DNA from 2 places in the Rhizobium sp. BR 317 genome. Region 2 is predicted to be linked to the other one. Evidence: predicted binding sites of a transcription regulator. Region 2 holds the regulator's gene; the other holds the start of a gene.
The links. Region 2 encodes PhoB, which activates phosphate uptake and scavenging genes when phosphate is short. Its sites were predicted from a motif close to TGTCATNNANCTGTCAT; they were not measured.
Positions count from the first base shown of each region.

Region 1 (15,236 bases), on a different contig from region 2:
CCGCGCCCCAGAGGCAGAGGAGGCTTACGATCTTGATGACGGCGAAGAAGGCAATCCAGGGCTTGCGAGCGCCAGATTGATCGGCGATCGAACCGAGTACCGGCGACAACACGGCGATGATCACCGAAGAGATCGTCCCCATGTTAGCCCAGTCTATCTGCGCAGAGGCGGGATCCGCCGTCAGCCGCGCGACGAAATAAGGACCGAAGATGAAGGTGGTGACGACGGTGAAGAACGGCTGTGCCGCCCAGTCGAAGAACATCCACCCCCAGATGCCCCGCGCCGGCACTTTTGCCGGCGCATCGTCCCTTATTTCTGTAGCCACCAAATGCCTGCCCCTGTTTCCATAGCGCGGATAGAGCGGTTCAGCGTTTCCCGGAATCGCTTTCCCGCTCTATCCTTGTTTTTACGCATTCCGGACGGAAAACCGCTTCGCAGTTTTCCTGGAATTGCTCAATCGAACCGGGCGGACTGTGTCATCTCGCCCGGTCATGCGCAAGGTCGGTCAGGAGGCCGGCGGCAACGGTAATCCGGGCAAGGTTCGGATCGCCGCTTTCGCTGAGGCCCGCAAGCTCTTCGGCAATGCGGTTGATGCGGATGCGGTCTTCGGCGTGCCAGGCGAGGATCGGTTGCTTGTCCTTGGGATGATTGCTGAGCGCCGAGATGACGATATCGCGGCGAGCGCCTGCGATCTGGTCGAGGCTGCGGGCCAGCGCCAGGCTTTCATAGTGATCGCCGGTGATGATCCGGCTGCCGGCAAGTAGCAGGCGGCCGACGCGGAAGGTCTGCGACACCGTGAAGTAGCTTTCGGCGGCGCGGTTGAGCGTATCGCCCGTGCGCTCGGCGATCTGCATGATCTCCGGCACGAGGACGAGCGCGTAGATCGTCGCGATCTCGGACGCGAGCTTTTCCGGGAGGCCGGCGGTCTGATAATCCGCCTGCCGGGTCGCGATCTCGGCTGCGAAATCCGCCGGGATCTGGCTGAGGAAGACAGGCCGCAGCCGTTTCAATGCTGCCTGAAGCCGGCTAACGGTTTCCTCCATGTCGCCTTTGGCCGCTCCGGTTTTCAGCAGCAGGCGGGTCAGCACCGTATAGACTTCGGTGATTTCGCCATAGACGCGGTTCTGCGTCTGGCCGCCGACTTTACCGTCGAGCGCATCGGTCTCGTTCCACAGCCTGTCGAGATCGAAGCCGTCGCGGGCGAGCACGGCAGCCTTGACCACTTCAGCGGCAGAAGCGGCCGTTGCATCCATCATGCTGACGGCAAAGCCCGGTCCGCCGCGGTTGATCGCTTCGTTTGCCAATGCCGTTGCGATGATTTCGCGGCGCAGCCGGTGGCCGGCGATATCGGCGGCATGTGAGCGCTGCATCTTCGCCGGGAAATATCGGCTGAGCGTCGCGGCAAAATAGGGGTCGTCCGGCAGGTCGCTCGCCGCCAAGGCATCGAAGAGGACGATCTTGGCATAGGAGAGCAGGACGCCGATCTCGGCGCGGCTGAGCGGCCGGCCATTGGCGTAGCGCTCGGCAAAGGTCTGGTCGTCCGGCAGCGTCTCGACCTTGCGGTTGAGCTGTTTTGCGCCTTCGAGAACACTCATGAAGCGGCTGAGCTCCAGACCGTTGCCAGTGCCCTTGCGTTCCGTCAGCGAGATCGCCAGCGACTGCAGATAGTTGTTGCGGAGCACCAGTGTCGCGACTTCGTCGGTCATCGATGCCAGTAGCGTATCGCGTTTGGCGCGCGTCAGGCGGCCATCAAACATGGCGGATGCCAGCGCAATCTTGATATTGACCTCGACGTCCGAGGTGTTGACGCCGGCGGAATTGTCGATGGCGTCGGAATTGCAGCGTCCACCCTTGAGGCCGTAGGCGATGCGGCCCTTCTGGGTGACGCCGAGATTGGCGCCTTCGCCGATGACCTTCGCGCGAACCTCCTCCGCGGTAATGCGGATCGGATCGTTGGCGCGATCGCCGACTTCCGAATCCGTTTCGGCCGGCGCCTTCACATAGGTGCCGATGCCGCCGAACCAGAGCAGGTCCACCGGGCTCTTCAGGATCGCCGTCATGATCTCGAAGGGTGTCGCCACCGTCTTGTCGATGCCGATAGTGGCAGCGGCCTCATGTGTCAGCGTCACCGATTTGGCCGAACGCGAGATGATCATCGCACCCTTCGACAGGACGCTCTTGTCGAAATCCTGCCAGCTCGAGCGGGCGAGATTGAAAAGCCGCTGCCGCTCGGCAAGCGTCTTTTTCATGTCCGGATCCGGATCGATGAAGATGTCGCGGTGATCGAAGGCGGCGAGCAGGCGGATTTTGGGTGACAGCAGCATGCCGTTGCCGAAGACGTCGCCGGACATGTCGCCGACGCCGGCGACGGTGAAGGGCGTCGTCTGGATATCGATATCCATTTCACGGAAGTGCCGTTTGACGGTCTCCCAGGCACCACGGGCGGTGATGCCCATCTTCTTGTGGTCGTAGCCGGCCGAGCCGCCCGAGGCAAAGGCGTCGTCGAGCCAGAAACCGGCTTCCTGCGCCAGGGCATTGGCGGTGTCGGAGAAAGTAGCCGTGCCCTTGTCGGCGGCGACGACGAAATAGGGGTCGTCTCCATCCTGCCGCACAGTGTCCGGCGGCGGGACGATATCGTTGCCCGAGATATTGTCGGTGATCGACAGCAGGGTGCGAATATAGGTCTTGTAGGCTTCGCGGCCGGCATTGAAGATCTCGTCGCGGCTGCCGCCGACCGGAAGTTTCTTCGGATAGAAGCCGCCCTTGGCGCCGACAGGCACGATGACGGCATTCTTCACCTGCTGCGCCTTCACAAGGCCCAGAACCTCGGTACGGTAGTCTTCAGCGCGGTCCGACCAGCGCAGGCCACCGCGGGCGACCTTGCCGAAGCGCAGGTGCACGCCCTCCACCTCGACGCCATAGACGAAGATCTCGCGGAAAGGCCGCGGCTCCGGCAGACCGTCCAGAAGCTTCGGATCGAGCTTGAAGGCAAGCATGGCCTTTGGCGTGCCATCTGGGTTTCTCTGGAAATGGTTGGTACGCAGCGTCGCGTCGACGGCATTGACGTAGCGGCGGAGAATCCGGTCGTCGTCGAGGCTTGGAACGTCGGCGAGTTCGGTCTCGATCGTCGCATGCAAGTCGCTGAGTTTCTTCGTGCGGTTCTTCTCGCTGAGCCTGGGGTCGAGCGTGTCGTGGAACAGGCGGAAGATCGAGCCCGCGATGCGCGGATATTTGTCCAGCGTCGCGGCAATGTAATCCTGCGAATAGGCAATGCCAGCCTGGCGGAGATAACGGGCATAGGCGCGCAGGACGTTGGTTTCGCGGGCGGAAAGGCCGGCGGAGATGATCAGCCGGTTGAAGCTATCATTGTCGATCGTACCGCCGAATGCAGCGAGGAAGGCTTCCTCCAGCGCCGCACCGTGGCGCGCGAGGTCGATCGTCACGCCGCCGCGAGCTTCGAGCTCCATATCATGGAGAACGATATGGCCGTTCCCGCCGTTCTTGGCGGTGACGTATATGTCGAAGGTCCGCTCGCTGAGTACGTTGAAGCCGAGGTTTTCGAGCAGCGGCACGCGGCGCGACAGCGCCAGATTGCCTTCGCCGTGGAAGATCTTCAGGGACAGGATATCGCCCGTTTCATCCTTGCGGATGTAGAAGGCGATGCGGATCTGTCCGGCACCGGCAATGGCCATGATGTTGGGCAGGTCGGCAACGGCATCCTCCGGCGAAAAGGCCTCCTGGAAGGCCTGGCTGACGGAGATATGCGGCGCCTTAGGCCCGGCCAGCATTTCGAAGCGGTCGTCCCAGCGGGCGGTGATGGCGCGGATCGCTGCTTCAAGCCTGGCCTGCGGAATGTGCGGGGTCTTGCCGCCGCTGCGGCCGATGATGAAATGCACGCGCGCCACGCCACCTTCCGGGAAGGCTGGGTAGTAGGCGGAGACGCGGCCGTCATAGACGGTCTTCAGATGATTGCCGATTCGCTCCCGGACGGAGGAATCATATTCCTCGCGCGGAACGTAGACGATGACCGAGACGAAGCGATCGAAATGGTCGATGCGCGGCAGCGCACGGACGCGCGGCCGATCGGCAAGGTCGTTGATCTGTTCGGCAAAGCTTGCGAGCAGCGTCGTATCGATCTGGAAAAGATCGTCGCGCGGATAGGATTCCAGCGTGTTGTCCAGCATGCGGCCGGAATGGCTGGCCGGGTCGAAGCCGAAGTAGTCCTTGACCTTCTGCACCTTGGAACGCAGCAGCGGCACTTCGGCGGCGGCGCTGGTGTAGGCGGTGGATGTATAGAGGCCGACGATGCGCAGTTCGCCGGTGACCTTGCCATCGGCATCGAAACGCTTGACGCCGACATAGTCCATATAGGCGCGACGATGGACGACAGACTTCACATTGGCCTTGGTGACGATCAGGAAATCCGGTCCCTCGAGGAAGGCCAGGATTTCCGGGGTCGTGGTGACGGCGTCTTTTCCCTGGCGCAGGACGAGGACATCGGGATTGGAGAGGATGCCGAGGCCGGCGCCGCGGTCGCGCTCCACCTTGGCGCTGGCGCCCTTGCCGGAATAGACATATTCGCGCATGCCAAGGAAGGTGAAATTGCCGTCGCGCAGCCAGGCGAGGAAGGCCAGCGCTTCATCGCGATCCGCTTTACGACGGCCGGTGGTCTCGTAAGTGGAAAGCTCGGATATCACCGTATCCAGCCGCGTCAGCATCGGCTTCCAGTCGGAAACGGTCAGATGCGTCTGGTCGAGCACGGTTTGCACGCGCTTGATCAAGTCCGCTGCCTGCGCCGCGGTCAGCGGCGACAGGTGCAGTTGAATATGGCTGACGCGATTGGCCGGATCGCTTGGTTGATCGGCGGAATAGAGCGTGGGTTGCTTGCCGTCTTCGATGACGAGGATCGGATGCACCGCCATGTAAAGGTCGCGGTAGCTGCTCGTCACCTCGCCCATCGCCGATTCGTAGAGGAACGGCATGTTATGATCCGTTATAGACAGGATCGAAACGGGTGCGCCTTCGGGCTCGATATTGGCGACCTGTTCGATGGTCACACGGGGAGACGAGCCGCTCCAGGCCGCCAGTTCACCCGCCGCATGCACGGCGGCAAGAGCCAGCATTTCCGGGCTGTAGCGCTCCATATCGTCATTGCTCGCCCGGCCGAACAGGATTTCCGGATCGAGATGCGCCTCGCCGGTCGCGGCGGCGATCTTGCGGGCCGCTTCGATCTGTTTTTCCCGTTTCGGATTGGTCCTCGATGCCATGAAATTCCTCCCCATTTCAGAGTTTTGGTGACCTTATCAGAAGATTTATCGAAAAAACTGGCAAAATGAATGCGGATTTCATCGCTTTTCGACGGATTTGGCCTCAAATTTTGAAAAATCTTGCTGGTTTTTGTGATCTCGATGCAAATCGCGGGAAAATCGGCGCAGAATTGGCGATATTGCGTCCTCAACAGAGGTTTTCATGACTCTGTGAAGCGTGGTTGACAGACTGACGATAAAGAGATCATCACCGGCGCCATCGTGGCCCGAAGATCGGAACTGGAAACAAGCATCATGTCGGACACTGCGGCAGGCGCCGTTATCGTCATCTCCAGCCATGTCGTCAGAGGCTCCGTCGGCAATCGCGCCGCCGTCTTCGCGCTGGAAACCCTGGGTCACCCCGTTTGGGCGCTGCCGACCATCGTTTTGCCCTGGCACCCCGGCCATGGCCGCTCCACCCGGCTAACCTTTGCCGAGGCGGATTTCGACCATGCGATCGACGATCTCATCGCCGCGCCTTGGCTGGCGGAGGTGAAGGCGGTGCTGTCGGGTTATTTCGGCAATGCAGCGCAAGTGCGCTCCGTCGCGCGGTTGGTAACGGCACTGCGGGAAAAGAACCCCGATATCTTCTATGCCTGCGATCCCGTCATCGGCGATTCCGGTGGGCTTTATGTGCCGGAAGCAACCGCGGAAGCGATCCGCGATCACCTCATCCCGCTTGCATCGCTGGCGACGCCGAACCGCCACGAGCTTGCCTGGCTCGCCGGCGCGCCGCTAGAGGACAACAATGCCGTCATGGAGGCTGCCCTGGCGCTGGGGCCGCCGCGCATGCTGGTAACGTCGGCCGTTCCGATGATGACCGGCGGCACCGGAAATCTCTATCTCAGCGGCCGCAACGCGCTGTTTGCCGAACATCGCAGCATCGACAAGGCGCCGAACGGGCTCGGCGACCTGCTCTCGGCCGTGTTCCTGTCGCGGCTGCTGTCAGGGATGGACGAAGAGCGGGCTTTGCAATTGACCACGGCCAGCGTCTACGAAGTGCTGGCGCGGGCGGTTAAGCGCGGCAGCGACGAATTGACGCTCGCCGCCGATGCTTCCAGCCTATCGACCCCCATGGCAATGGTGCAGATGCGGCGCCTGCTGCATCCGGCGCAACGGCGGAAGAAATAGCGATCGGCTCGGGCGATAGGTTTTTGCAGCGCAATAGTTGCCATCGGCCGCAGTGCGCTGTAATTCAATACTATGCTGAGCTTTCCTACCTCCCTTCTGAATGGCTATCGCAACTTCATGAGCGGGCGTTACGTCGACGAACGCGAGCGCTATCGCAGTCTGGCGGAGGATGGGCAGAAGCCCGCGGCGCTAGTGATTGCCTGTTCCGACAGCCGCTCTGCACCGGAGACTATTTTCGATGCGGGTCCCGGAGAGCTTTTCGTCATCCGCAACGTCGCCAATATGGTGCCGCCCTACGAGCCGGATGGTCATTTTCACTCGACGTCCGCAGCTCTGGAATTCGCGGTGCAGTCGCTGAAGGTCTCAGATATCGTGGTCATGGGGCATGGTCGTTGCGGCGGTATCCGCGCAGCGTTGGACCCGAATGCCGAGCCGCTGTCGCCGGGCGATTTCATCGGCCGCTGGATGGGCCTCGTAAAGCCGGCCGCCGAGCAGATCCAGAGCAATGACGTCATGACGCCGGCCGAGCGGCAGACGGCGTTGGAGCGCATCTCCATCCGCAATTCGCTCAATAATCTGCGCAGCTTTCCTGATATCAAGGCGCTGGAAGAGGAAGGGAAATTGAGCCTGCACGGTGCGTGGTTCGATATTTCGACTGGCGAGCTGTGGGTGATGGACCCCGAGACGCGCGATTTTATCCGGCCGGAAATCTGAGACCTCGATAGGGACAAACGAAAAAGACGCCCGGGCCATTTGGCCGAGCGCCTTTTATCAATTTTGTCGCCGTGATTATTGGCCGTCGATCTGCTTGCCGATATAGGCGATTGCCTGCTGGTAGACGGCTGCATCGTTCCAGCCACCGATCGCTGCGAAGTTCGGCTCGCCGGGCTGATAGCCAAGACCCGGCTGCCAGCCATGGCCCTTCAGGAAGTTTGCAGTCGAGGCCAGCGCGTCGGCGCGGGATCCGACCAGATCGACCCTGCCGTCGCCATCGCCGTCGACACCGAAATTGACGACGTTCTTCGGCATGAATTGCGTCTGGCCGATTTCGCCATGGGCTGCACCGCGGGCGGTCGGGCTAAGATAGCCTTCGCCGACGAGCTTGAGGGCGGCATAGAGCTGATCGGTGAAATAATCGGAGCGGCGGCAGTCATAAGCGAGCGTCGACACGGCGGAAAGCGTATGCTGGTCGCCCATGAAGCCACCGAAACCGGTTTCCATGCCCCAGATAGCAATGATCGGGCCGGCGGGCACGCCATAGCGCTTCTCGATTTTCGCAAACAACGGGGCATTGGCCTGCTTCATGGCCTTGCCGCGGGTAATGATCGTCTGGCCGCCGCGCTTCCTCATGAAGTCTTCGAAGGAGAGCTTGAAGCTTTTCTGACCGCGATCGGCGCGGATGGTTGGTTGATTGTAGTGCACGTTGGCAAAGGCCCGGTCGAGAACAGAGGCGCTGACGCCCTGAGCCTGGGCTTCCTGCTTGAATTGCTGCACCCAATTCTCAAAACCAGCCGACGTATTGCCACAAGCTGCCGCATTGGCCGCAAACGGCGTCACCAACAGCAACCCGCCTGCTACGAGAGCTGCCATTCCAGACTTTGTCATGCGCATTCAGAGTCCCCGAATTCTTACCGCGCGAGACGCGGTAACGGTTTTTGATGGCGCATAAGCCTTCTATTTTCCAGGCCTACACGCGGTCTTACTGTGACCGGACCATGCCAGTATCCGGCAATTCTGTCATTATCACGTTTTCGCGATCAATATTTCGCTTCACGTGAAACATTGCACCTAAGCAGCTTTGTAAAAGCCTCGCCTTTCGATGCGAAATGACGAGGCTTTTCTTTAAATCCTGCTTAGCCAGCAAAGGTTTAAGAACCGTAAATTGGTTTATAAACCGTTTAGGCCGCCTGCTTGCGCGGCTTGACGAGGCCGCGGTTGATCAGGAGTTCGGCAATCTGGATGGCGTTCAGTGCCGCGCCCTTGCGCAGATTGTCGGAGACGACCCAGATGTTGAGACCGTTTTCGACCGTCGCATCCTCGCGAATGCGCGAAATGTAGGTCGCGTCTTCGCCAGCAGACTCATAAGGCGTGATGTAGCCGCCGTTTTCGCGCTTATCGATGACGAGGCAGCCCGGGGCTTCGCGCAGGATATCGCGAGCCTGATCGGCAGTGATTTCGTTTTCGAATTCGATGTTGACCGATTCCGAATGGCCGATGAAGACCGGCACGCGCACGGCGGTGCAGGTGACCTTGATCTTCGGATCGAGCATCTTCTTGGTTTCGGCCAGCACCTTCCATTCTTCCTTGGTGTAGCCGTCTTCCATGAAGACATCGATGTGCGGAATGACGTTGAAGGCGATGCGCTTGGTGAACTTCTTCGACTCGATCGGATCGGCGACGAAGACGGCGCGGGTTTGGTTGAATAGCTCGTCCATGCCGTCCTTGCCAGCGCCGGAAACGGACTGGTAGGTGGAGATGACGACGCGCTTGATCTTGGCAAAGTCATGTAGCGGCTTCAGCGCCACGACGAGCTGCGCGGTCGAGCAATTCGGATTGGCGATGATGTTTCGCTTGGTGAACTGCGTGACGGCATCGGGGTTCACTTCCGGCACGATCAACGGCACGTCGGCGTCGTAGCGCCAGGCCGAGGAGTTATCGATGACGACGCAGCCCTGGGCACCGATCTTCGGCGAGAACTTCTTGGAGACATCGCCGCCGGCCGACATCAGGCAGATATCGGTATCGGAGAAATCGTAATTCTCCAGGTTCGAAACCTTCAGCGTCCGGTCGCCGAAGGAAACTTCGGTGCCCTGCGAGCGGGCCGATGCGAGCGCTACGACCTCGTCAGCCGGAAAACCGCGTTCGGACAGGATATTGAGCATTTCGCGGCCGACATTCCCGGTCGCGCCCGCAACTGCAACTTTGAAACCCATTTCTCAAGCTCTCTTTCTCTTCTCTCCTCTTTGGCGAGGGGGGAACCACGGTCATGACGACCGGTTCCTGTCCCCAGCCGAGCCGGGGAGAGAGCGGCAGGCCAGAGACGTCAGACGGTTTTCGTCGTCGTTTTGGCCTTGGTTTTGGAAGAAACCGGAAAACGGAACTCCTGCCCGGCAAATTCTGCCAGGTGATCGAATCTATCGATCTGTTCGAAGCGAACCATGGAGGTCTTCCTTTTCCGTCGCCGGTTCTAAGGGGTTTTCCACAGGAGTCAAGGATTTTGCGTTCCCACCGAGGCGGGAACGCGGAAATCGATCTCAGCCTCAGCGACTGCTGTTGCGCGTGGATTCGAACAGGAACCAGATGCGGCGTTCCGTCTCGTCCAGCCAATTTTCAAGAAGGCTGGCGGTGGCGACATCGCCATATTCATCGCAGACATCGTGCGTGGCGCGGATTTCGGCGGAAAGCCTGAGATTGTCGTCGGCCAGTTCGGCGAGCATATCCTGAGCGTCGACATATTCGGCATTATTGTCGGGGATGCGCTGCAGCTTGGCGATGTGGCCGATCGAACGCAACGTGGTGCCGCCGATCTTTCTGGCCCGTTCGGCCATCGGGTCCGTCATGGCGAAGATCTGCTCGCCCTGCTCATCCAGCAACAGGTGGTAATCGCGAAAATGTGGCCCGCTCATATGCCAATGGAAATTCTTGGTCTTGAGATAAAGGGAAAAGACGTCGGCCAGCAGCGCATTCAGTGCTGCGGAAATATCGCGTGTCGCTTCTTCGCTGAGATTGGTGCGCGTGCCCAGTTTCGATTTGGTATTGGCGGTATTCATGATGACGTGCTCCGTTTCGTTGGTCGCAACAGCGATCTCTCAGAGACTTTCACAGGAATTTACGGCGTTCGCTCGCAAGGGATCGCATTGCAGATAGGATCTGTCGTGAAGGTTTTCGCGGTCAAGATGTCGTTTGCAGCAAAAGTGGCTGCGGATCGACGGAAAAACCCGAACGGCAATGATAGTATGAAGACGGATGCGGTTTGGCAATTGTTGCCGGAGGTGCCGGCCGGCCGGATCGGCCATGGCATGGGGGACGCCGCTTCCCTCGTTGGGAGGAAAGCGGCTCTGCGGGATAAGCGGTTACTTCAAGCCGCCGCCGGCATAGAGGGTTTCGCCCGTCAACCAGCCGGAATCCTTCGAGGCGAGGAAAACAGCGATCGGAGCGATATCGGTCGGCTGGCCGAGGCGGCCAAGCGGTGTTTGCGAAACCATATGCTTCTCGAAATCGCTGCCGATAATGCCTGCCGCGATGACGCCTTCAGTCTCGACGCCGCCGGGCGAGATGGTGTTGACGCGGATGTTGCGTGGGCCGAGTTCCTTGGCAAGGATCTGGGTGATCGAGGTGACGGCGGCCTTGGTCGCCGTATAGACCGCAGCGGTCGGCAGGTTCATGGTAACGGCTGTCGAGGCGATGTTGATGACGTTCCCGCCTTCGGGGCCGAAATGTTTCACCGCTTCCTGCGTCGTCAGCAGTGTGCCGAGAACGTTGATATTGAATTCGCGGTGGAATTCTTCTTCGGTGATCTCTTCCAGCGCCTGGAATTGATAGACGCCGGCATTGTTGACGAGGATGTCGAGGCCGCCGAAGGCTTCCTTGGTTTCGGAAAAAAGCCGCTTCACGTCGGCGGATTTCGAAACATCGCCGTGTGCTGCGATCGCCTTGCCGCCTTTGGCGGTGATCTCGGCCACGACCTTGTCGGCGCCTTCCCGGCTCGACGCATAATTGACCACGACGGCCGCGCCTGCCTCGCCCAATGCCTTGGCGATGCCTGCGCCGATACCCTTCGATGCTCCGGTCACGATCGCGACCTTGCCTGCCAGCTTGCTCATGTTATCTCCTGTCGAGAAGGTTGTTAGATAATTTTATAACTATCGAATTGTTGACGCAGACGAGGGCCTTAGTGTGTCGACCTTCATCCCGTCCCTTTGATATTTAGATAATCATCTAACTGATACAAGAGCAGCCGTTGCGGGCGGAGGGAAAAGAATTGTCAGATGGTGGCGAGTTCCGCCATGTAGGCATTCAGGACATCGCGCCGAAGCAGCAAGTTTGCGAACTTGCCTTCCCGCACGATCTCGATGAGGCCGGCGTTTTCGAGTTCCTTGATGTGGTGCGATATCGTCGCGGCGCTGACAGCATGGCACTGCGTCAGGATGCTGCAAGGCATAGGCTCGGCGCGACCGCCGATTTCCTTCAATATCTGCACGCGGCGCGGCTCGGCGAGCGCCCGGGAAATCAACCCGAGTTGCCTTTCGCTCAGTCGCGTCTGTCCTGCATCGGTCATTGTCTTCGCCACACTCGAACGGGGAATGGATTTCCCGCAAATTCGCCGCTTCAGATATATGAATGCAGGCAATACTTGGCAACTATTCGAGGTGTGATGGTGCGTTGCGTGGCATATTGATGAGGGGAATTTTCTTTTCCCTCATCCGCCCTCGTGGTTCGAGGGCGCTGTGCGCCGCCTCACCATGAGGGCTAACCTTTTTTGGCTTCGCTCCTCGGAGTGAAGGACTTTATCCCCTGTGGCCGGGCGCGGTATGCGCTCCACCTTCATCCTGAGCTTGTCGAAGGACGAGGGTGGCCCCAAGGCCGCGGCAAAGAGGTTACTTCCCCTTCAACAGCGGCAATCTCGGCACCGGCCAGCCGGTCTCGCCGATGCGGAAGAGCAGGCCGTAGCGGGAATAGACGATCGCCACCATGAAGGAAAACCAGCCGCCGAGGGCGAGGCCGGCGATGACGTCGCTCGGATAGTGGGCGCCGATCATCACGCGCGTGGTCGCCAGCCAGAGGGCGCAGGCGATGAAGATGTAACGATAGCGCGGGAAGAGGAAGGCAAGCGCCACGAAGAAGGCGCCGATGGTGGTCGCATGGCCGGACGGGAAGCTTTCGAAGCCGGCATGGCCGTTGAAGGGCGAGAAACCGAAAGGACCCCAATCCTCAAAATGCATTGGGCGGGCACGGCCGATGGCGCGCTTCAGGAGATTGGCGATGATACCCGACAGCGTGATGGTCGTCAGCAGATAGCCGCCGATCTGACAGATGCGCAGGGCCTGGCAACGACAGCGTGGCGATTGCAACAGCCGGCTGCCGGCCCAGCCTTCGAAGAACAGAAAGGCGCTGAGCAGGATGATCCAGCCGGATTCGCCGAAATTGGTGAGCAGTTTGCCGAAGAAATGAATGGGTGGAGCGATGTTCTTGATGTTGGCGCCGACCGGCCAATCGAACAGCAGCGCCGCGAGCAAGACGACATTGGCGGTCAGGAACAGACAGATCTTCCAATGCGACGGTGCGAAGCCGCTCTTGTTCCGCCGCCACCGCCTGTCCAGAGACGTCAAGATCGCCTGCATATCCACCGCCTGTCGCCGCTACTTCCTACCCAAGTCGGCAATTACGCCCAGAGCAGTTCAGCGCCTCACGGAATCGCTGGACTGCTCTATCTTTTTGTTTTCACGCAATTCCGGACGGAAAGCGGCTCACGCACTTTCCTGGAATTGCTGTAGCAGGCTCCTGCAACAGTTTTTTTACAGATTTAAGACGGTCGGTGGTTCAGCGAAGCCCGTGGTTCAGCCGCGGCCGCGGCCACCCGTCTTTGACCACGGAAAAAACCAGGCCGAAACGGGAAAAGAGGATCGCAACGGCGAAAGCGATCCAGGCGCCGAGCGCCAGGCCGGCGGTGACATCGCTTGGATAGTGGACACCGATGATGATGCGCGAAGCGCCAAGCCAAAGGCCGATGCCGATGAACAGCAGCCGGAATCGCGGGAAAAGCAGGGCCAGAGTGACAAAGAGCGCACCCACATTGGCCGAATGCGCCGAGGGAAAGCTTTCAAACAGAAAGTCGCCGTGAAACGGCTCGAAACCGAAAATGCCGTATTGATCATAAAGAGGGGGCCGGGCGCGGCCGATCGCGTATTTCAGAAGATTGACGACGATGCTGGTCGTGAGAACGGACAGGCCGACATAGGCGATCATCCGGATGAAAAGGGCGGCCCGGTAACGGCCGTGCGTCGGTGCACGACGTAGGATGAAAAGGCCGACGGCAGACACGACGGCGATAGCGGCGAGGATCCAGGCCAGCCTGCCGATATCGGTGATGGCGCCTGCGACTGCGATCAGTTGCGGCGAGAGGTTCTTTGCAGCCTGTCCAAGTGGCGTATCGAAGACGAGGAAGGCAAGAATGACGATGTTGACCGCGGTCAGCGTGTAGCCAAGCCAAGGAAGGGGGCCATGACGGTTGCGGCGAAGGTCATAACGCCGCGCCAGCCTCTGCCAAGGCCGTGATTGCTTCTGGATTGTGCTCACCGGCGGCGATGTCGTTTCCGTGCTCATCCAACGGAAATAAGGGTCCGCCGCGCGGAGTTCAACGAAAAGCCCCCGCTCTGCAAGCCGAGAGCGAGGGCCTTTGATGTTTCACATGAAATATCAGACCGCGATTATGCCGACAGCGCCTTGAATTCGGCGAGGATGGCATCGCCCATTTCGGCGGTGCCGACTTGGCGGCTGCCAGCCGACATGATGTCGCCGGTGCGGATGCCGCTGTCGAGCACGTTGGCGATTGCCTTTTCCAGCGCATCGGCATCGGCCACCAGGCCGAAGGAGTAGCGCAGGCACATGGCGAAGGAGGCGATCATGGCGATCGGGTTGGCGATGCCCTTGCCGGCGATGTCGGGGGCCGAGCCATGCACGGGCTCGTAGAGCGCCTTGCGCTTGCCGGTCTTGGCATCGGGTGCGCCGAGCGAAGCGGACGGCAGCATGCCGAGCGAGCCGGTCAGCATGGCAGCGACGTCGGACAGCATGTCGCCGAAGAGATTGTCGGTGACGATGACGTCGAATTGCTTCGGCTGACGAACGAGCTGCATGCCGCCGGCGTCGGCGAGCATATGCTCAAGCTGCACGTCGGCATATTTTTCCTTGTGCGTCGCGGTGACGACCTGGTTCCAGAGCACGCCCGACTTCATGACGTTGCGCTTTTCCATCGAGCAGACGCGGTTGTTGCGGGTGCGTGCCAGTTCGAAGGCGACGCCGGCAATGCGCTCGATCTCGTAGGTGTCGTAGACCTGGGTGTCGATGCCGCGCTTCTGGCCGTTGCCGAGGTCGATGATTTCCTTCGGCTCGCCGAAATAGACGCCGCCGGTGAGCTCACGGATGATAAGGATATCGAGGCCGTCGACCAGTTCCGGCTTCAACGAGGAAGCCGATGCCAGCGCCGGATAGCAGATGGCCGGGCGCAGGTTTGCGAAAAGCTCGAGGTCCTTGCGCAGGCGCAGCAGGCCGGCTTCCGGGCGCACTTCGTAGGGAACGTCGTCCCACTTCGGGCCGCCAACGGCGCCGAAGAGCACGGCGTCGGCCGCAAGCGCCTTCTGCATGTCCTCTTCGGAGATGGCGACACCATGCGCATCATAGGCGCTGCCGCCGACAAGGCCTTCATCCGTAACGAAACCGGCATTCTTCGCCTCGTTCATATAGGCGATGATCTTGCGGACTTCGCCCATGGCTTCGGGACCAATGCCGTCACCCGGCAGGAGGAAGAGATTGCGCACTGTCATGGGAAAAGCCTCCGCAAAAGAAATAAGTTGCGGGTTCTTAGACCCGCCAAGAAGGCTTTTCAAGCGAGGAAGGGGCGGAAACGGTACGGTTTGGGGCTTTTGCGGCCGACCCTCGTGGTTCGAGGCTGCGCCCTTTGGGCTTCACACCTCACCATGAGGGCGGAGCGAACTATAAGCCAGGCGAGAGGACGAGCCCTCATGGTGAGGAGGCCCAAAGGGCCGTCTCGAACCACGAGGGCGGATGGCTTGCGTTGCTTTA
Region 1 is NZ_JARWLB010000003.1:96,146-111,381, forward strand. Features, by position in the region: gene QD357_RS05530 (MFS transporter) at 1-328, opposite strand, end outside; gene QD357_RS05535 (NAD-glutamate dehydrogenase) at 477-5,267, opposite strand; gene pdxY (pyridoxal kinase PdxY) at 5,562-6,437, shown strand; gene QD357_RS05545 (carbonic anhydrase) at 6,510-7,151, shown strand; gene QD357_RS05550 (lytic transglycosylase domain-containing protein) at 7,227-8,048, opposite strand; gene QD357_RS05555 (aspartate-semialdehyde dehydrogenase) at 8,336-9,370, opposite strand; gene QD357_RS05560 (Dps family protein) at 9,698-10,207, opposite strand; gene QD357_RS05565 (glucose 1-dehydrogenase) at 10,511-11,260, opposite strand; gene QD357_RS05570 (ArsR/SmtB family transcription factor) at 11,422-11,715, opposite strand; gene lpxE (lipid A 1-phosphatase LpxE) at 12,035-12,778, opposite strand; gene QD357_RS05580 (phosphatase PAP2 family protein) at 12,978-13,733, opposite strand; gene leuB (3-isopropylmalate dehydrogenase) at 13,865-14,977, opposite strand.
Region 1: QD357_RS05535 (NAD-glutamate dehydrogenase) is a predicted target of PhoB. The motif match lies at 5,478-5,494, and genes of this name have one in related genera.

Region 2 (4,872 bases):
CTCGATCCTTCGACGGCCTTGCCGGTGCAAATCTACATGTGGGCGAGCGAAGCCGAGCGCGCTTTTGTAGAAAGAACCTCCGGGGCCATCATCGTCCTGCTCTTCTTCCTCGTTGCGATGAACATCGGCGCCATCCTGCTGCGCCGTCGCTTTGAGCGGCGCTGGTGACAGGAGGCGATGGAATGAACATGATGACGGAAGCCGCGAGCGAAAAAGCACTGGCCAGGAAGATGATGACGATCCCCTATAAGATGATCGGCCAGGCTGTCTCGGTCTATTACGGCGACAAGCGTGCGCTGTTCGATGTCGACCTGAACATCCGCGCCAACACGGTCACCGCGCTGATCGGTCCTTCCGGCTGCGGCAAGTCCACTTTCCTGCGTTGCCTCAATCGCATGAACGATACGATCGACACCTGCCGCGTCACCGGCAAGATCACGCTCGACGATCAGGATATATACGACAACAGCATCGACGTTGTTGAGCTGCGCGCCCGCGTCGGAATGGTGTTCCAGAAGCCCAATCCGTTCCCGAAGTCGATATACGAGAATGTCGCCTATGGCCCGCGTATCCATGGCCTGCATCGGTCCAAGACCGATCTCGACCATATCGTCGAAACCAGCCTTCAGAAGGCCGGGCTGTGGGGCGAGGTGAAGGACCGGCTTTTTGAGGCAGGGACCAGCCTCTCCGGCGGCCAGCAGCAGCGCCTTTGCATCGCCCGTGCCGTCGCTGTCAGTCCGGAGGTCATTCTCATGGACGAGCCGTGTTCGGCGCTCGATCCGATTGCCACCGCCAAAGTCGAGGAACTCATTCATGAGCTTCGGGAAAACTTCACGATCGTCATCGTGACGCATTCCATGCAGCAAGCAGCCCGCGTTTCGCAGCGTACCGCAATGTTTCATCTCGGCCATCTGGTCGAGGAGAACGATACCGATAAGATGTTCACCAATCCCGATGATTTCCGCACGCAGGATTACATCATGGGCCGTTTTGGCTGATGATGCTCCCCCGCGCGGTTCCCTTCGCACCTTTCACCTTGAGGATAGAAAAATGGTCTCTACACACATTCTCTCTGCTTATGACGAGGACCTGAAGTTCCTGACGCGCCGCATTTCCGAAATGGGCGGCCTGGCGGAGCAGATGGTCAGCGACAGCGTCCGCGCGCTGGTCAACGGCGATGCCGCTCTGGCGCAGAAGGTCATCTCCGACGACGTCATTCTCGACCACGCCGAGCGCGAAGTCGGCGACAAGGCGATCGTCACCATCGCCCGCCGCCAGCCGATGGCTGCCGACCTTCGTGAAATCATGGGCTCCATCCGCATCGCTTCCGATCTGGAACGCGTTGGCGATCTCGGCAAGAACACCGCAAAGCGCGTCATCGCCGTGCAGGGCACCGGCGTTCCGCGGCGTCTCGCCCGCGGCATCGAACACCTCTCCGAACTGGCGCTCGTCCAGCTCAAGGAAGTGCTCGACGTCTACTCGACCCGTTCGCCCGACAAGGCCGTGTCGATCCGCGAGCGCGATGAGGAAATCGACGCCATGTACACCTCGCTCTTCCGCGAGATGCTGACCTACATGATGGAAGATCCGCGCAACATCACCACCTGCACGCATCTTCTTTTCTGCGCCAAGAACATCGAGCGCATCGGCGACCATGCCACCAACATCGCCGAGACGATCTATTACATGGCGACCGGTGCCCAGCCCGAAGGCGAGCGCCCGAAGGACGATACCGCCAACACCGTCGGTGCAGTGACGGAATAAAGTAGACGCCAAGAGAAGGAGACCAGAGGCGCATGGTTCCGAGAGTAGCTGTTGTAGAAGACGAGGAAGCGCTAAGCGTTCTGCTGCGCTATAATCTCGAGGCGGAAGGCTTCGAGGTCGACACTATCCTGAGAGGCGACGAAGCCGAGCTGCGCCTCCAGGAGCGCATCCCCGATCTTCTGATCCTCGATTGGATGCTCCCMGGCGTGTCCGGCATCGAGCTCTGCCGTCGGCTGCGTATGCGGCCGGAGACGGAGCGCCTGCCGATCATCATGCTCACCGCTCGCGGCGAGGAAAGCGAGCGCGTGCGCGGCCTTTCCACCGGCGCGGACKACTATGTCGTCAAGCCGTTCTCGACGCCGGAGCTGATGGCCCGCGTCAAGGCAATGCTGCGCCGAGCCCGCCCGGAGGTTCTGTCCACGGTCCTGCGCTGTGGCGATATCGAACTGGACCGCGAGACCCATCGCGTCCACCGCAAGAGCCGTGAAGTGCGGTTGGGGCCGACGGAATTCCGCCTGCTGGAATTCCTGATGTCATCGCCCGGCCGTGTCTTCTCGCGCTCTCAGTTGCTCGACGGCGTGTGGGGGCACGATATCTATGTCGACGAACGCACCGTCGACGTGCATGTCGGCCGTCTGCGCAAAGCGCTGAATTTCTCCAATATGCAGGATGTCATCCGCACCGTTCGCGGCGCGGGTTATTCTATGGAGGCCTGATCGGGGAAACCCGGCGGGCCGTCCTCCAACATGGCGGCGGAAACAGAAAACGGGCCTTTCGGCCCGTTTTTCATATGGTTGATATGGCTCAGTGTGCCGCCCGGCGCCGCTCATGCACGGGCTGGTAAGCCAGCCGCTGGTGGTAGGTGCAGTAGGGCGAGGAGTCCGGGCTGTCGTTGCCGCAGAAGTGAAAATCATCCTTCAGCGGGTCGCCGACCGGCCACTTGCAGGTGCGTTCGGTGAGTTCCGTCAGGCCGAGGCGGCGCGAGATCGGAACGACCACATTGGTGGCCGGGCGATATTCGATCTCGTGGACCGTATCGATCTCGACCTCTTCCTTGAGCATCGTCGCACCCTGCTGGCGGGTAACCGTGCGGGTTGCAACGCGCGAGGCGTAATTCGGCGCCCGTGGGGCCGAGGTATTGCGCTTCGGCGCTCGAGCTGCGGTTGCTGCGCCACCGGCCTTCGCTCGGCCTGGCAGGCTCAAGCGATGCACTTTGCCGATGACGGCATTACGGCTGACACCACCGAGCTGTGCCGCGATCTGGCTGGCGCTCAAACCTTCGGACCACAGCTTTTTCAGCTTCTCGACGCGTTCGTCTGTCCAATTCATGCCCTGTCTCCGCTGTCGCGTTTCTGATGGCAGAATCCCTCACCATTGCCTCGCATTGGGTCGAGGCGTGAAACGCTTTAAAATTGTGGTGACTAGTTCCGCCGCATGCAGTCTAGTAATTGGTTTTTAACCTAGTGTGAGGCTGACTCCGTGACAAGAGTCGCGGGATTCTTGAGGAATCGATTTCGAGGTTTTCCCCAACTTGCTATACGTGAGTGGCATTTATGCAATATAACTTGTCGAAGAGATGGCCTCCCTCCGGAGGCGCTCTGCCGCACCTGCTAAATCGCCAGTTTTGTTGACATCGCAGTGCAAAACATCAATAGTGCTCAGGCCGCCGAAAGGCGGCATTTTTGATTTTCCGGGGCCCGTTTCACACGAAGGAAACGACAGGCCCTAAAGGTTGTGATCGAGGAGAATGCGCCATGGCTGAAACCGCGCCGCTTTATGACACCTACATGCGTGCTCCGCTGCGGTTCGAGCGAGGCGAGGGCGTGTGGCTGATCACGGAGACCGGCGAGCGCTACCTCGATTTTGCCGCCGGCGTTGCGGTGAATTCGCTTGGCCACGCTCATCCCCATCTGGTTGCAGAGTTGAAGTCGCAGGCTGACAAGGTCTGGCACCTGTCCAACCTCTATGAGGTGCCGGGCCAGGAGAAATTGTCGAAGCGGCTGACGGACGCCACCTTCGCCGACAAGGTGTTCTTCACCAATTCCGGAGCCGAGGCTCTGGAATGCGCCATCAAGACGGCGCGTCGCTACCAGTTCTTCAAGGGGCATCCCGACAGATACCATATCATCACCTTCGAAGGCGCCTTCCATGGCCGCACGATCGCGACGATCGCTGCCGGCGGCCAGGAGAAATACCTGGAAGGTTTCGGCCCGAAGGCCCCCGGCTTCGACCAGGTGCCTTTCGGCGATCTCGACGCCGTGCGTGCCGAGATTACCGGTGCTACGGCTGCGATCCTGATCGAGCCGGTGCAGGGCGAGGGCGGTATCCGCCCGGCGACCAACGAGTTCCTGCGCGGCCTGCGTCAGATCTGCGACGAGCATGGCCTGCTTCTGGTCCTCGACGAGGTTCAGAGTGGCGTCGGTCGCACCGGCAAGCTCTTCGCCCATGAATGGGCCGGCATCACGCCGGATATCATGGCTGTCGCCAAGGGCATCGGCGGTGGCTTTCCGCTCGGCGCCTGCCTTGCGACCGCGGAGGCGGCCTCGGGCATGAAGGCGGGCACGCATGGCTCGACCTATGGCGGCAATCCGCTCGCCATGGCGGTCGGCAACGCCGTGCTCGATGTCGTGCTGTCGGATGGCTTCCTGCAGCATGTGCGCGATGTGGCCTTGGTCTTCCGCCAGGGTCTGGCCTCGCTCAAGGATCGTTTTCCGGATATTATCGAGGATGTCCGCGGCGAGGGGCTGCTGCTCGGCATCAAGGCTGCCATTCCGCAGTCGGATCTACTGCAGGCGATCCGCGCCGAACATCTGCTGGGTGTGCCGGCCGGCGACAACGTCATCCGTCTGCTGCCGCCGCTGGTGGTCACGGCCGAGGAGGCGCGCGAAGGCCTTGTCCGTATCGAACGCGCTGCAGAATCTCTGCGCGCCGCCCGCGTCAAGAAGTCGGCTTGAGTTCAACGCCTGCTGATCGGGGCGTTTTTGCCCTCACAGCGGGCGTTATCATTTCTGGAGTACAGGTAGGGACATGGCTTCACCGAAACACTTTCTCGATCTCTCGGCCGTCGCGGCTGCCGATCTGCGCAGCATCATTGACGATGCCATCGTG
Region 2 is NZ_JARWLB010000007.1:125,439-130,310, reverse strand. Features, by position in the region: gene pstA (phosphate ABC transporter permease PstA) at 1-168, shown strand, start outside; gene pstB (phosphate ABC transporter ATP-binding protein PstB) at 183-998, shown strand; gene phoU (phosphate signaling complex protein PhoU) at 1,051-1,764, shown strand; gene phoB (phosphate regulon transcriptional regulator PhoB) at 1,797-2,480, shown strand; gene QD357_RS13350 (GcrA family cell cycle regulator) at 2,569-3,093, opposite strand; gene QD357_RS13345 (aspartate aminotransferase family protein) at 3,519-4,718, shown strand; gene argF (ornithine carbamoyltransferase) at 4,792-4,872, shown strand, end outside.